DNA from 2 places in the Kocuria rosea genome. Region 1 is predicted to be linked to the other one. Evidence: riboswitches for the same ligand, from Rfam matches in the RefSeq annotation. Region 1 holds a riboswitch; the other holds the start of a gene.
What was found. Region 1 has a riboswitch for S-adenosylmethionine ahead of EQG70_RS11925 (MetQ/NlpA family ABC transporter substrate-binding protein). Riboswitches for the same ligand answer to the same signal wherever they lie in the genome.

Region 1 (5,246 bases):
CGGGCGACTACCTCTCGGCGGCGTCCTTCCTGGGCATCGTGGGCGCGATCGCCCTCCAGGGCTACGACGGGTTCCTCTACTCCATCGGCTTCCTCGTGGCCTGGCTCGTGGCGCTGCTGCTGATCGCCGAGCTGCTGCGCAACACCGGCAAGTTCACGATGGCGGACGTCCTGTCCTTCCGCCTGCGCCAGCGCCCCGTGCGCGTCGCGGCGTCCATCTCCACCCTCGCCGTGTCCGCGTTCTACCTGCTGGCCCAGATGGCCGGGGCGGGCGCCTTGGTGTCGCTGCTGCTGGGCATCAGCTCGCGGGTCGGGCAGTCGCTGGTCATCGTGGTCGTGGGCGTGCTCATGATCGTCTACGTCCTCGTGGGCGGGATGAAGGGCACCACCTACGTGCAGATCATCAAGGCGGTGCTCCTGGTCTCCGGCGTGGCGGTCATGACCGTCTGGATCCTGGCGCTCTACGGCTTCAACTTCTCCTCCCTGCTCGGTGACGCGGTCGCCGTCTCCGGCAACCCGGCCATCCTCGAGCCGGGCCTGAAGTACGGCGTGAGCGAGACCAGCAAGCTGGACTTCATCTCCCTGGGCCTGGCCCTCGTCTTCGGCGCGGCGGGCCTGCCCCACGTGCTCATGCGCTTCTACACGGTGCCCACGGCCAAGGAGGCGCGCACCTCCGTGGTCTGGGCCATCTCGCTGATCGGCCTGTTCTACCTCTTCACCCTCATCCTGGGCTTCGGCGCGGCGGCCCTCATCGGCGCCGAGCGGATCCAGGCGGCACCCGGCGGCGTGAACTCCGCGGCCCCGCTGCTGGCCTTCGAGCTCGGCGGGTCCCTGCTGATGGGCATCATCGCGGCGGTGGCCTTCGCCACGATCCTCGCGGTCGTCGCCGGCCTGGCCATCACGGCCTCGGCCTCGTTCGCCCACGACATCTACACCAGCGTGATCAAGAAGGGGAACTCCGATCCCCGCAAGGAGCTGAAGGTGGCGAAGACCACGGTGGTGGTCATCGGTCTCGTCTCCATCGCGGGCGGCATCGGCGCCCAGGGCCAGAACGTCGCGTTCCTCGTGGCGCTCGCCTTCGCGGTCGCGGCCTCGGCGAACCTGCCGACCATCCTGTACTCCCTGTACTGGCGGCGCTTCACCACCCGGGGGGCGGTCTGGTCCATGTACGGCGGCCTGATCATCTCGGTGGGCCTCATCGTCTTCTCCCCGGTCATGTCCGGCACCGAGACGTCGATGATCCCGACGGCCGACTTCGCGTGGTTCCCGCTGCAGAACCCGGGCATCGTCTCGATCCCGGCCTCCTTCCTGCTCGGCTTCATCGGTTCCATGACGGAGCGCCGTCTCGAGGACCCGATCAAGCAGTCCGAGATGGAGGTGCGCTCCCTCACAGGCATCGGCGCCGAGAAGCCCGTCGCCCACTGACGGATTCCCCGCTCCCACCTGGGAGGATCCACCGGCCCGCCCGAAGCCCCGGCTTCCGGCGGGCCGGTCCGCGTCCGGGAGGAACGCGTCGATTGGCTAACGGGAACAGACAGGCGGCTGACCGTCGGCTAGGGTGAGGCGCAGAAGCAACCTCAGGGTATTCCAGGGATACTCGCCGGTTGCGTACAATAAAAGTCCCTCCCGGGACGGATAAGGAGCCATCATGGGAATCATCAGCTGGATCATCCTCGGCCTCATCGCCGGCGCCCTCGCCAAGCTCATCATGCCGGGCAGCCAGGGTGGCGGCATCATCGTCACGATCGTTCTCGGCATCGTGGGGGCCCTCCTCGGAGGCTTCCTCGGCTCGCTGATCGGCATCGGGGACCTGGAGTCCGCGTTCGACATCGGCACCATCATCACCGCCGTCGTGGGAGCCCTCATCGTGCTCTTCATCTGGGGCGCGGTCTCCGGCCGCAAGGGTCGCGCCACGCGCTGACCCCACCCCCGTCGGTCGCCGAGGCCCCGTCCACCGCTCCCGGTGGACGGGGCCTCGGCCCGTTCCGGGCCGTCCGCAGGCACCCCCTGCGGGCACCGCACCGAGGAGTGGCGCTGGGGGATACTGGGGCCATGACGCCCCCCGCCACCTCGCCCCGCACCCGCCCGACACCCGAGCTGCGCGCCCTGGCCGCCGCCGGCCCCCGCCGGATCAGCGTCCTCGGCTCGACGGGCTCGATCGGCACCCAGGCGCTCGACGTCGTGCGGGCCGCCCGCGAGCTCGAGGGCGCGGACCCGTTCACCGTGGTCGCCCTCGCCGCCGGAGCACGGCACCTCGAGCTCCTCGCCGAGCAGGCCCTCGAGACCCGCGCCGCGCTCGTGGCGACCAGCGGCACCGCCCAGGACGCCGCCCGGCTGGCCGGCCTCATCGCGGACGGGGCCGCGTCCGCCGGGGCCGGGGGATACCGCCCGGACGTCGTGCACGGGCCCGACGCCGCGTCCGCGGCCGCCGCCCACCCCGACGCCGACCTCGTGCTCAACGGGATCACCGGCTCCATCGGCCTCGCCCCCACGCTGGCGGCGCTGCGGGCCGGGCACCGGCTCGCCCTGGCGAACAAGGAGTCCCTGATCGCCGGCGGCGCCCTCGTCAAGGCCGCCGCCGCGGCCACCGGGGACCCGGACGCCCTGATCCCCGTGGACTCCGAGCACTCCGCGCTGGCGCAGGCGCTGCGCGGCGGCACCGCCGGGGAGGTGGACCGGCTCGTGCTGACGGCCTCCGGCGGGCCCTTCCGCGGCCGGTCCCGGGCGGAGCTCGAGACGGTCACGCCCCGGGACGCGCTGCGCCACCCGACGTGGGACATGGGCCTGATGGTGACGACCAACTCGGCGACCATGGTGAACAAGGCCCTCGAGGTGCTCGAGGCCCACCTGCTCTTCGACGTCCCCCTCGAGCGCATCGACGTGGTGGTCCACCCCCAGTCGGTCGTGCACTCCATGGTCCAGTTCGTGGACGGCTCCACCCTCGCCCAGGCCTCGCCCCCGGACATGCGCCTTCCCATCGCCCTCGGCCTGGCCTGGCCGCACCGGGTGCCCGGGGCCGCCCTGCCGTGCGACTGGACGCGCGCCACGGAGTGGACCTTCGAGCCCCTCGACCCGGTGGCGTTCCCCGCCGTCGAGCTCCTCAAGGCGGCGGGGGAGCGGGGCGGGACCTTCCCCGCCGTGTTCAACGCGGCCAACGAGGAGGCGGTGCACGCCTTCCACGACGGCCGGATCCGGTTCCCCGCCATCGTGGACACCGTCGAGGCGGTGCTGGGCGAGCACGACGACGACGGCCCGCTGGAGCTCGAGGCCGTGCTGGCGGCCGAGCGCTGGGCCCGCCGGCGGGCCCGCGAGGTCCTCGCCCGCTGACCGGGCCGGGCCCGGCCCCGCCGCACGTGCTAGTGTGTCAGGCGGATGACGAGTCCCAGCGTGCAGCCCTGGCTTGCTGGGCGGCAACCCTCTCCCGTAGTGGGGTGCCCCAGGTGAACCATCCGGCACCGGCCGACGACGGCCGGCGGCAAGTACGGTCCGACCGCGCACGCGCCCTCCGGCGCGCCCTCGACCGTGGCCGCCGGACCCGTTGGCCCCGGTGGAGACCTCCGACACCCCGGACCCACGGAAAGGCACCACATGCGATCGCAGCGCCTCCCCTTCCTCGCCCTGGCCACGACCCTCGGCCTCGCCCTCACCGCCTGCGGCGGCTCCGCCGGGGAGTCCTCCGGCGAGGGCGTGCTCGCCGACGACAAGGTCACCATCGGCGTGGTGGGCACCGACCCGACCCACGACGCCCTCCAGCGGGTGGCCGAGGAGCAGGGCATCACCGTCGAGTACGTCGACTTCTCCGACTACAACCAGCCGAACCCCGCCACCGAGTCCGGTGACGTGGAGATGACCTGGTTCCAGCACGTCCCGTTCCTCGCCGACTACAACAACGCGGCCGGCGGCTCCATCACCCCGATCGGCTCGACCTCGATCTACCCGCTGGGCCTGTACTCCAACCAGTACGACTCCGTGGAGCAGTTCCAGGAGGGCGACGAGATCGCGGTGCCCAACGACGCCGTGAACCTCTCCCGGGCCCTGCTCGTGCTCGAGGCCGCAGGTCTCGTGGAGCTGACCAGCGACACCCTCATCCCCACCGAGCTCGACGTCGACACCGAGGCCTCCACGGTGCGGGTCACCCCGGTCTCCGCGGAGCAGACGGTGCTCTCGCTCGACTCGGTGGCCGGCTCGGTCATCAACAACGACTTCCTCTCGCGGGCCGACATCGACCCGCAGTCCGCGCTCGCCCAGGACGACCCCGAGTCCGAGGGCTCCCGCGCCTACGTCAACCTCTTCACCACCACGGAGGAGCTCGCCGACGACGAGACCCTCCGGCAGGTCGCGGACCTCTACCACGAGCAGGCCGTGCTCGACGCCGAGATGGAGGAGACCAAGGACACCGCCGTGCCGCTGCAGCTGGAGCCGGAGGAGCTCCAGGAGCTGACCGCGCGCTACCAGCAGGAGCTGAAGGACCAGGAGCAGTGAGCGCGGCGGTCCCCGCCGGGCCGCCCGCACCCGGGCGCCCGGACGAGGTGCTCGTCTCCTTCCGCAACGTCTCCAAGACCTTCCGCACCGGCTCGGGGCGGGCGGCGCGCGAGGTGCTCGCGGTCAACGACGTCACCCTCGACGTCCGCCGCGGCGAGATCTTCGGCGTGATCGGCTACTCCGGGGCGGGCAAGTCCACCCTCGTGCGCCTGATCAACGGGCTCGAGCCCGTGTCCTCGGGCTCCCTGACCGTGGAGGGCTTCGAGGTGGCCGGCCGGCGCGAGACCGAGCTGGCGCCCGTGCGGCAGGAGATCGGGATGATCTTCCAGCAGTTCAACCTCTTCACCTCCCGCACCGTCGCCGGCAACGTCGAGTATCCGCTCAAGCGGGCCGGCTGGCCGAAGGAGAAGCGCCGGGCGCGGGTGGCCGAGCTGCTCGAGTTCGTGGGCCTCGCCGCCCGCGCCGGCAACTACCCGGAGCAGCTCTCCGGCGGGCAGAAGCAGCGCGTGGGCATCGCCCGCGCCCTGGCGACCAGCCCGAAGCTGCTCCTGGCCGACGAGTCGACGAGCGCCCTCGACCCGGAGACCACCCAGGAGGTGCTGCAGGTGCTGCAGCGGGTCAACCGGGAGCTCGGGATCACGATCGTGATCATCACCCACGAGATGGACGTGGTCCGCGCGATCGCCGACCGCGTGGCCGTGATGCAGGACGGGAAGGTCGTGGAGCACGGCTCCACCGTGGACATCTTCGCCCGGCCCCGCACCG
Region 2 (5,246 bases), 1.8 Mb from region 1:
AAGCGGACCTGCTCCTCGGGGATCCCCCGCAGCGCGTGGTTGAGCGCCTCGACGCGCAGCCGCGTGAACGCCAGGTAGTCCTCGACCGTGGGCTCGGGGTTGATCTGGTCCCAGGACTCCGCGATGGACGGGTCGTCGATCTGCACGGTCAGCCCGGCGTCCGTGATCGCCAGGTACTCCTCGCGCATCGCGTCGGCGCACGCGTAGACGAGCTCCTCGTCGGTCCTGTAGTACTCGTTCGTCACGCGCGCGGCGGAGCCGGGGGAGAGGGCGGCCACGAACCCGGTCTGCGCCCCGGTGGCCGCCATGGCCGCCCGGAGGTTGCGGACGTCCGAGGCCACGGCCTCCTGTCCCGTGTAGGTCAGCGGCCCGGTGATCTTGGGCTGCGTGGTCGAGGAGCGCCCGGTGAGGATGCCCGACGCCGGGTCCTCGTACGCCTCCCGGAAGCGCTCGCGGTCCCGGCGGTCCGGGAAGCTCGTGAGCACGATGTGGCCGGGCGAGGAGCGCCTCTTCTCCGTGGACGCCCACCGGTCCTCGTCGGTCGGGGTGAGCCCGCCGAGGCGGGAGAAGGAGTAGTTCCACCACGCGCCGTAGTCGACCGCGCTGGACATCGTGTGCCCGTACTCGCCGTCGTTGACCACGTCCACGCCGATCTCGCGCTGCCGGCGCACCACGTCCTCGACGCCCACGGCGAGCTCGTCGGTGAGCTGCTCGAACGTGATGGCGCCCTCGGCGTGCCGCTGGTTGGCCTCGAGCAGCCGCGGGGTCCGCGGCAGGGAGCCCACGTGGGTGGTCTGCACGTGGTCGGTGTTCTGCATGGTCATGCGTGTCCTCCTGAGGGTCTGCGGGAAGGTCGGGGGCCGGTCAGGACCAGAGCCGGCGGGAGGCGAGCTCGGCCCCGCGGGCGAGGGTCTCGAGCTTCGCCGCGGCGATCTGCGGATGGATCCGCCCGCCCAGGCCGCAGTCGGTCGAGGCGATCACGTTCTCGCGGCCCACCTGGCGGGCGAAGCGCTCGATCCGGTCGGCCACCAGCTCCGGGTGCTCCACCACGTTGGTGGCGTGGGAGACGATCCCCGGGATGATGATCTTGCCCTCGGGCAGCTCGTGGTCCTGCCAGACCTTCCACTCGTGCTCGTGCCGGGCGTTGGCGGCCTCGAAGCTGTAGCCGCCGGCCCTGATGGAGAGCATGAGCTCCACCAGGTGCTCGAACCCGAGGTCCGTGGTGTGCGGGCCGTGCCAGGAGCCCCAGCACAGGTGGAAGCGGACCTGCTCCTCCGGGATGCCCTCGAGGGCGTAGTTGAGGGCCTCGACCCGCTTGCGGGTGAACGCGAGGTAGTCCTCCACGCCGGGCTCGGGATTGACCTGGTCCCAGTTCTCCGCGATGGACGGGTCGTCGATCTGCACGATCAGCCCGGCGTCGGTGATCGCCCGGTACTCCTCGCGCATCACCTCGGCGCAGGCGGTCAGCACCTCGTCCTCGTCCGCGTAGTGGGTGTTCTCCAGCCGCGCGCACGAGCCCGGGGACAGCGCGGCGAGGTAGCCCTCGCTCGCGCCCGTGGCCTGCAGCCCGGCCTTGAGGTTGCGGATGTCCGCCTCCAGCGCCGCGTGGCCCGTGTACTCCAGCTTCCCGGTGATCTTCGGGAACGGCGCCTGCTTGCCCGTGGTGATGCCCGAGGAGGGGTCCGTGTACGCCTCGTGGAAGAGCCGGCGGTCCCGGCGGTCCCCGAAGCTCGTCAGGACCACCCTGCCGGGCGAGGAGCGCTGCGGCTCCTGCTCCCACAGGTCCACGTCGCCGGGGGTGAGGCCCGAGATCCGGGCGAAGACGTAGTGCCACCACGCGCCGTAGTCGACCTCCGCGGCCATGACGTGGCCGTACTCGCCGTCGTTGACCACGTCGATCCCGAGCTCGCGCTGTCGGCGGACCACGTCGACCACCGAGTCCTGCAGGAGCCGGTCGTACTCCGCCTCCGGGACGGCCCCCTTCGCCCGGTTGGCCTCGAGCAGCGCCGGGGTGCGCGGGAGGGACCCGGCGTGGGTCGTGCGGATGCGGTCGGCGCTTCGCAGCATGGGTCGTGCGTCCTTTCCATCGGTCCTGGCGGTAGCACCGGAGGCGGGACGGGGATGCCGTCGCCCGGGTTGCTGCGGCGTCGTCGAGCCAGATCTCTCGGCCGCTCTGGATGGTGACCCTGTCATCCAAGCGCACCCGTGCGCGCTGCGCCATTCGGCGCCCGGATGACGGACATGACGCCGTGTGACGCGACCCGGCGCGCACTCCCGGGAGGAGCTGTCCTTCGCGAACATGGCCTGGATCACATACCGTGGCGGTGATCCGTGCCCCTCACCCCGCGGGCACGACGGACCAGAGGAAGGACCCCCATGTCCCAGACGCCCCAGCAGCAGGACCTCGAGGGCCGCACGGCGCTCGTCACCGGTGGCGCGAGCGGCATCGGTCTGGCCGCCGCCCGGGCCCTCGCCGGCTCCGGCGCGCACGTGGTCGTGGCCGACGTCGACGAGGCCGGGGCGCAGCGCGTCGCGGACGAGCTCGGCGGCCGCGCGTGGGCCGTCGACCTGCTCGACACCGCGGCGCTCGCCGAGCTGAGCCTCGAGGTCGACGTGCTGGTCAACAACGCCGGCATCCAGAAGGTCGCCCCCCTCCAGGAGTTCGACCCCGCGGACTTCCACCGGATCCTGGTGCTGATGCTGGAGTCCCCGTTCCTGCTGGTGCGCGCCGCGCTGCCGCACATGTACGAGCGGGGCTGGGGGCGCGTCATCAACGTCTCCTCCGTGCACGGGCTGCGGGCGTCCCCCTACAAGAGTGCCTACGTCTCGGCGAAGCACGGCCTGGAGGGGCTGTCCAAGACCGTCGCGGTGGAGGGCGCGGCCCACGGGGTGACGAGCAACTGCATCAACCCCGGCTACGTGCGCACCCCGCTCGTCGAGAAGCAGATCGCCGACCAGGCGAGGGTGCACGGGATCCCCGAGTCCGAGGTGGTGGAGCGGATCATGCTCGGCGAGACGCCGATCAAGAAGCTCGTGGACCCGGAGGACGTCGGCAGCCTGGTCGCGTGGCTGGCCGGACCGCACGCGTCCATGGTCACCGGGGCCTCCTACACGATGGACGGCGGCTGGACGGCGCGCTGAGCCCGCCTCGGGCCGCTCAGCGGTGACCCAGCTCCCGGGAGAGCCGGTGGGCCTCCGTGAGCAGGGCCCGGCCCAGGAGCTGCCGGCGCTCGCCGCTGAACCGGGGCTCGATGCCCGTGAGGCTCAGCGCGTAGACCGGCGCGCCCGTCGCGTCGAAGACCGCGGCGGCCATGCCCCAGCTGCCCTCGACGATCAGCCCCGGGTTCACGGCGAAGCCCTCCCGCCGGACGTCCGCGAGCAGCTCCCGGATCCGCTCGGGCGTGTGCAGCGGGCCCCACTCGGCGCGGGCCCCGGCCGTGGCCGCGAGGACCCGGTCCACCTCCGCGTCCGGGAGGTGGGCCAGGACCGCCAGCCCCGCCGAGGCCACGCCGAGCGGCAGCCGCAGCCCCTCGTAGAGGACGTGGGAGCGGATGGGGAAGGCGCCCTCCACGCGCGCCAGGCAGACGGTCTCCAGCCCGCGGCGGACCGAGAGGAACGCACTCTCGCCGGTGGCCTCCGCGAGCCGGCGCAGCGAGGGCCCGGCCAGCTCCCGGATCGGATAGCGGTGGGCCGCCACCGCGCCCAGCACGTACAGCTCGGGGCCCAGCTGCCAGGCTCCGGTCCCGGCGTCGCGGTCCACGAGGCCCTCCTCGGCCAGCCCCGTGAGCAGCCGGTGCACGGTGGGGCGGGTCAGCCCGGTCTCGGCGGCGAGCTCCGCCACCGTGCTGCCCCGTTCCCGCCCCGCGACGGCCCGCAGCAGCTGCCCCACCCGGTGGACCACCTGGGTCCCCTGGCCCGTCGTCCGCTCCTGTCCCATGACTCCACTATATGGACAGTCAGGGGACGAATGGCCGGATGCTGAGGAGAAGCGCCGTCGTGCCGCCGGATCTGTTGACCGGCATGTGGAGGCTCCCTAGATTGAGTGCTGGGTCACAGTCCGACGAGAGGAAGGGACAAGGGTGTCCAAGGTCAGAGACAACGCCGCCGAGCTGCTGGCGGAGAGCCTGCGGGACGGCATGACGCTCGCCGTGGGCGGGTTCGGGCTGAGCGGGATCCCCCGGGATCTCATCGACGCGGTGCGGGACTCCGGGGTCACGGACCTCACGGTGGTCTCCAACAACATGGGCGTGGACGGCAAGGGCCTCGGGGTCCTGCTCGAGAACCGCCAGGTGAAGAAGGTCCTCGCCTCCTACGTGGGCGAGAACAAGCTGTTCGCCCAGCAGTACCTGGACGGCGAGCTCGAGGTCGAGTTCAACCCCCAGGGCACCCTCGCCGAGCGGCTCCGAGCCGGCGGCGCGGGCATCCCCGCCTTCTACACGAAGACCGGGGTCGGCACCCTCGTGGCCGAGGGCAAGCCGCACGCCGAGTTCGACGGCGAGACCTACGTGCAGGAGCGCGGCATCGTCGCCGACATCGCCCTGGTCCACGCCCACACCGGGGACGCCGACGGCAACCTCGTCTACCGCTACACCGCGCGCAACTTCAACCCGATCGTCGCGACCGCCGGGAAGGTCACCTTCGCCGAGGTCGAGCACGTCGTGGCGGTCGGCGAGATCCACCCCGACCACATCGTGACCCCGGGCGTCTACGTCCAGCACGTCGCGCAGTACAGCGGCGCGCCCAAGGACATCGAGCAGCGCACCGTCCGCCCCCGCCCCGCCGGGCGGGCCGCCCAGCAGAACGGAGACCAGGCATGAGCTGGACCCGCGACGAGATGGCGGCGATCGCCGCCGTCGAGCTCTCCGACGGCGACTACGTCAACCTCGGCATCGGCATCCCCACCCTCGTGGCCAACAACCTGCCCGAGGGCGTCGACGTGGTGCTGCAGTCCGAGAACGGCGTGCTCGGCATGGGCCCGTTCCCCTACGAGGGCGACGAGGACCCGGACCTCATCAACGCCGGCAAGCAGACCATCACACTGCTGCCCGGGGCCTCCATCTTCGACTCCGCCACGTCCTTCGGGATGATCCGCGGCGGCCACGTCAAGATCGCGATCCTCGGCGCCATGCAGGTCTCCGGCACCGGTGACCTCGCCAACTGGATGATCCCCGGCAAGATGGTCAAGGGGATGGGCGGCGCCATGGACCTGGTGGCCGGCACCCCGCGCGTCGTCGTGCTGACCGAGC

Region 2: linked by a shared signal. The riboswitch ahead of EQG70_RS03470 (cobalamin-independent methionine synthase II family protein) and the one ahead of EQG70_RS11925 (MetQ/NlpA family ABC transporter substrate-binding protein) in region 1 are both predicted to bind S-adenosylmethionine.

Annotation. Positions count from the first base shown of each region.
Region 1 is NZ_CP035103.1:2,585,335-2,590,580, reverse strand. Features, by position in the region: gene EQG70_RS11940 (solute symporter family protein) at 1-1,424, shown strand, start outside; gene EQG70_RS11935 (GlsB/YeaQ/YmgE family stress response membrane protein) at 1,648-1,920, shown strand; gene dxr (1-deoxy-D-xylulose-5-phosphate reductoisomerase) at 2,052-3,326, shown strand; SAM riboswitch class IV at 3,371-3,487, shown strand; gene EQG70_RS11925 (MetQ/NlpA family ABC transporter substrate-binding protein) at 3,588-4,481, shown strand; gene EQG70_RS11920 (methionine ABC transporter ATP-binding protein) at 4,478-5,246, shown strand, end outside.
Region 2 is NZ_CP035103.1:752,367-757,612, forward strand. Features, by position in the region: gene EQG70_RS03465 (cobalamin-independent methionine synthase II family protein) at 1-824, opposite strand, end outside; gene EQG70_RS03470 (cobalamin-independent methionine synthase II family protein) at 865-2,067, opposite strand; SAM riboswitch class I at 2,081-2,184, opposite strand; gene EQG70_RS03475 (3-hydroxybutyrate dehydrogenase) at 2,377-3,141, shown strand; gene EQG70_RS03480 (IclR family transcriptional regulator) at 3,158-3,937, opposite strand; gene EQG70_RS03485 (CoA transferase subunit A) at 4,080-4,817, shown strand; gene EQG70_RS03490 (CoA transferase subunit B) at 4,814-5,246, shown strand, end outside.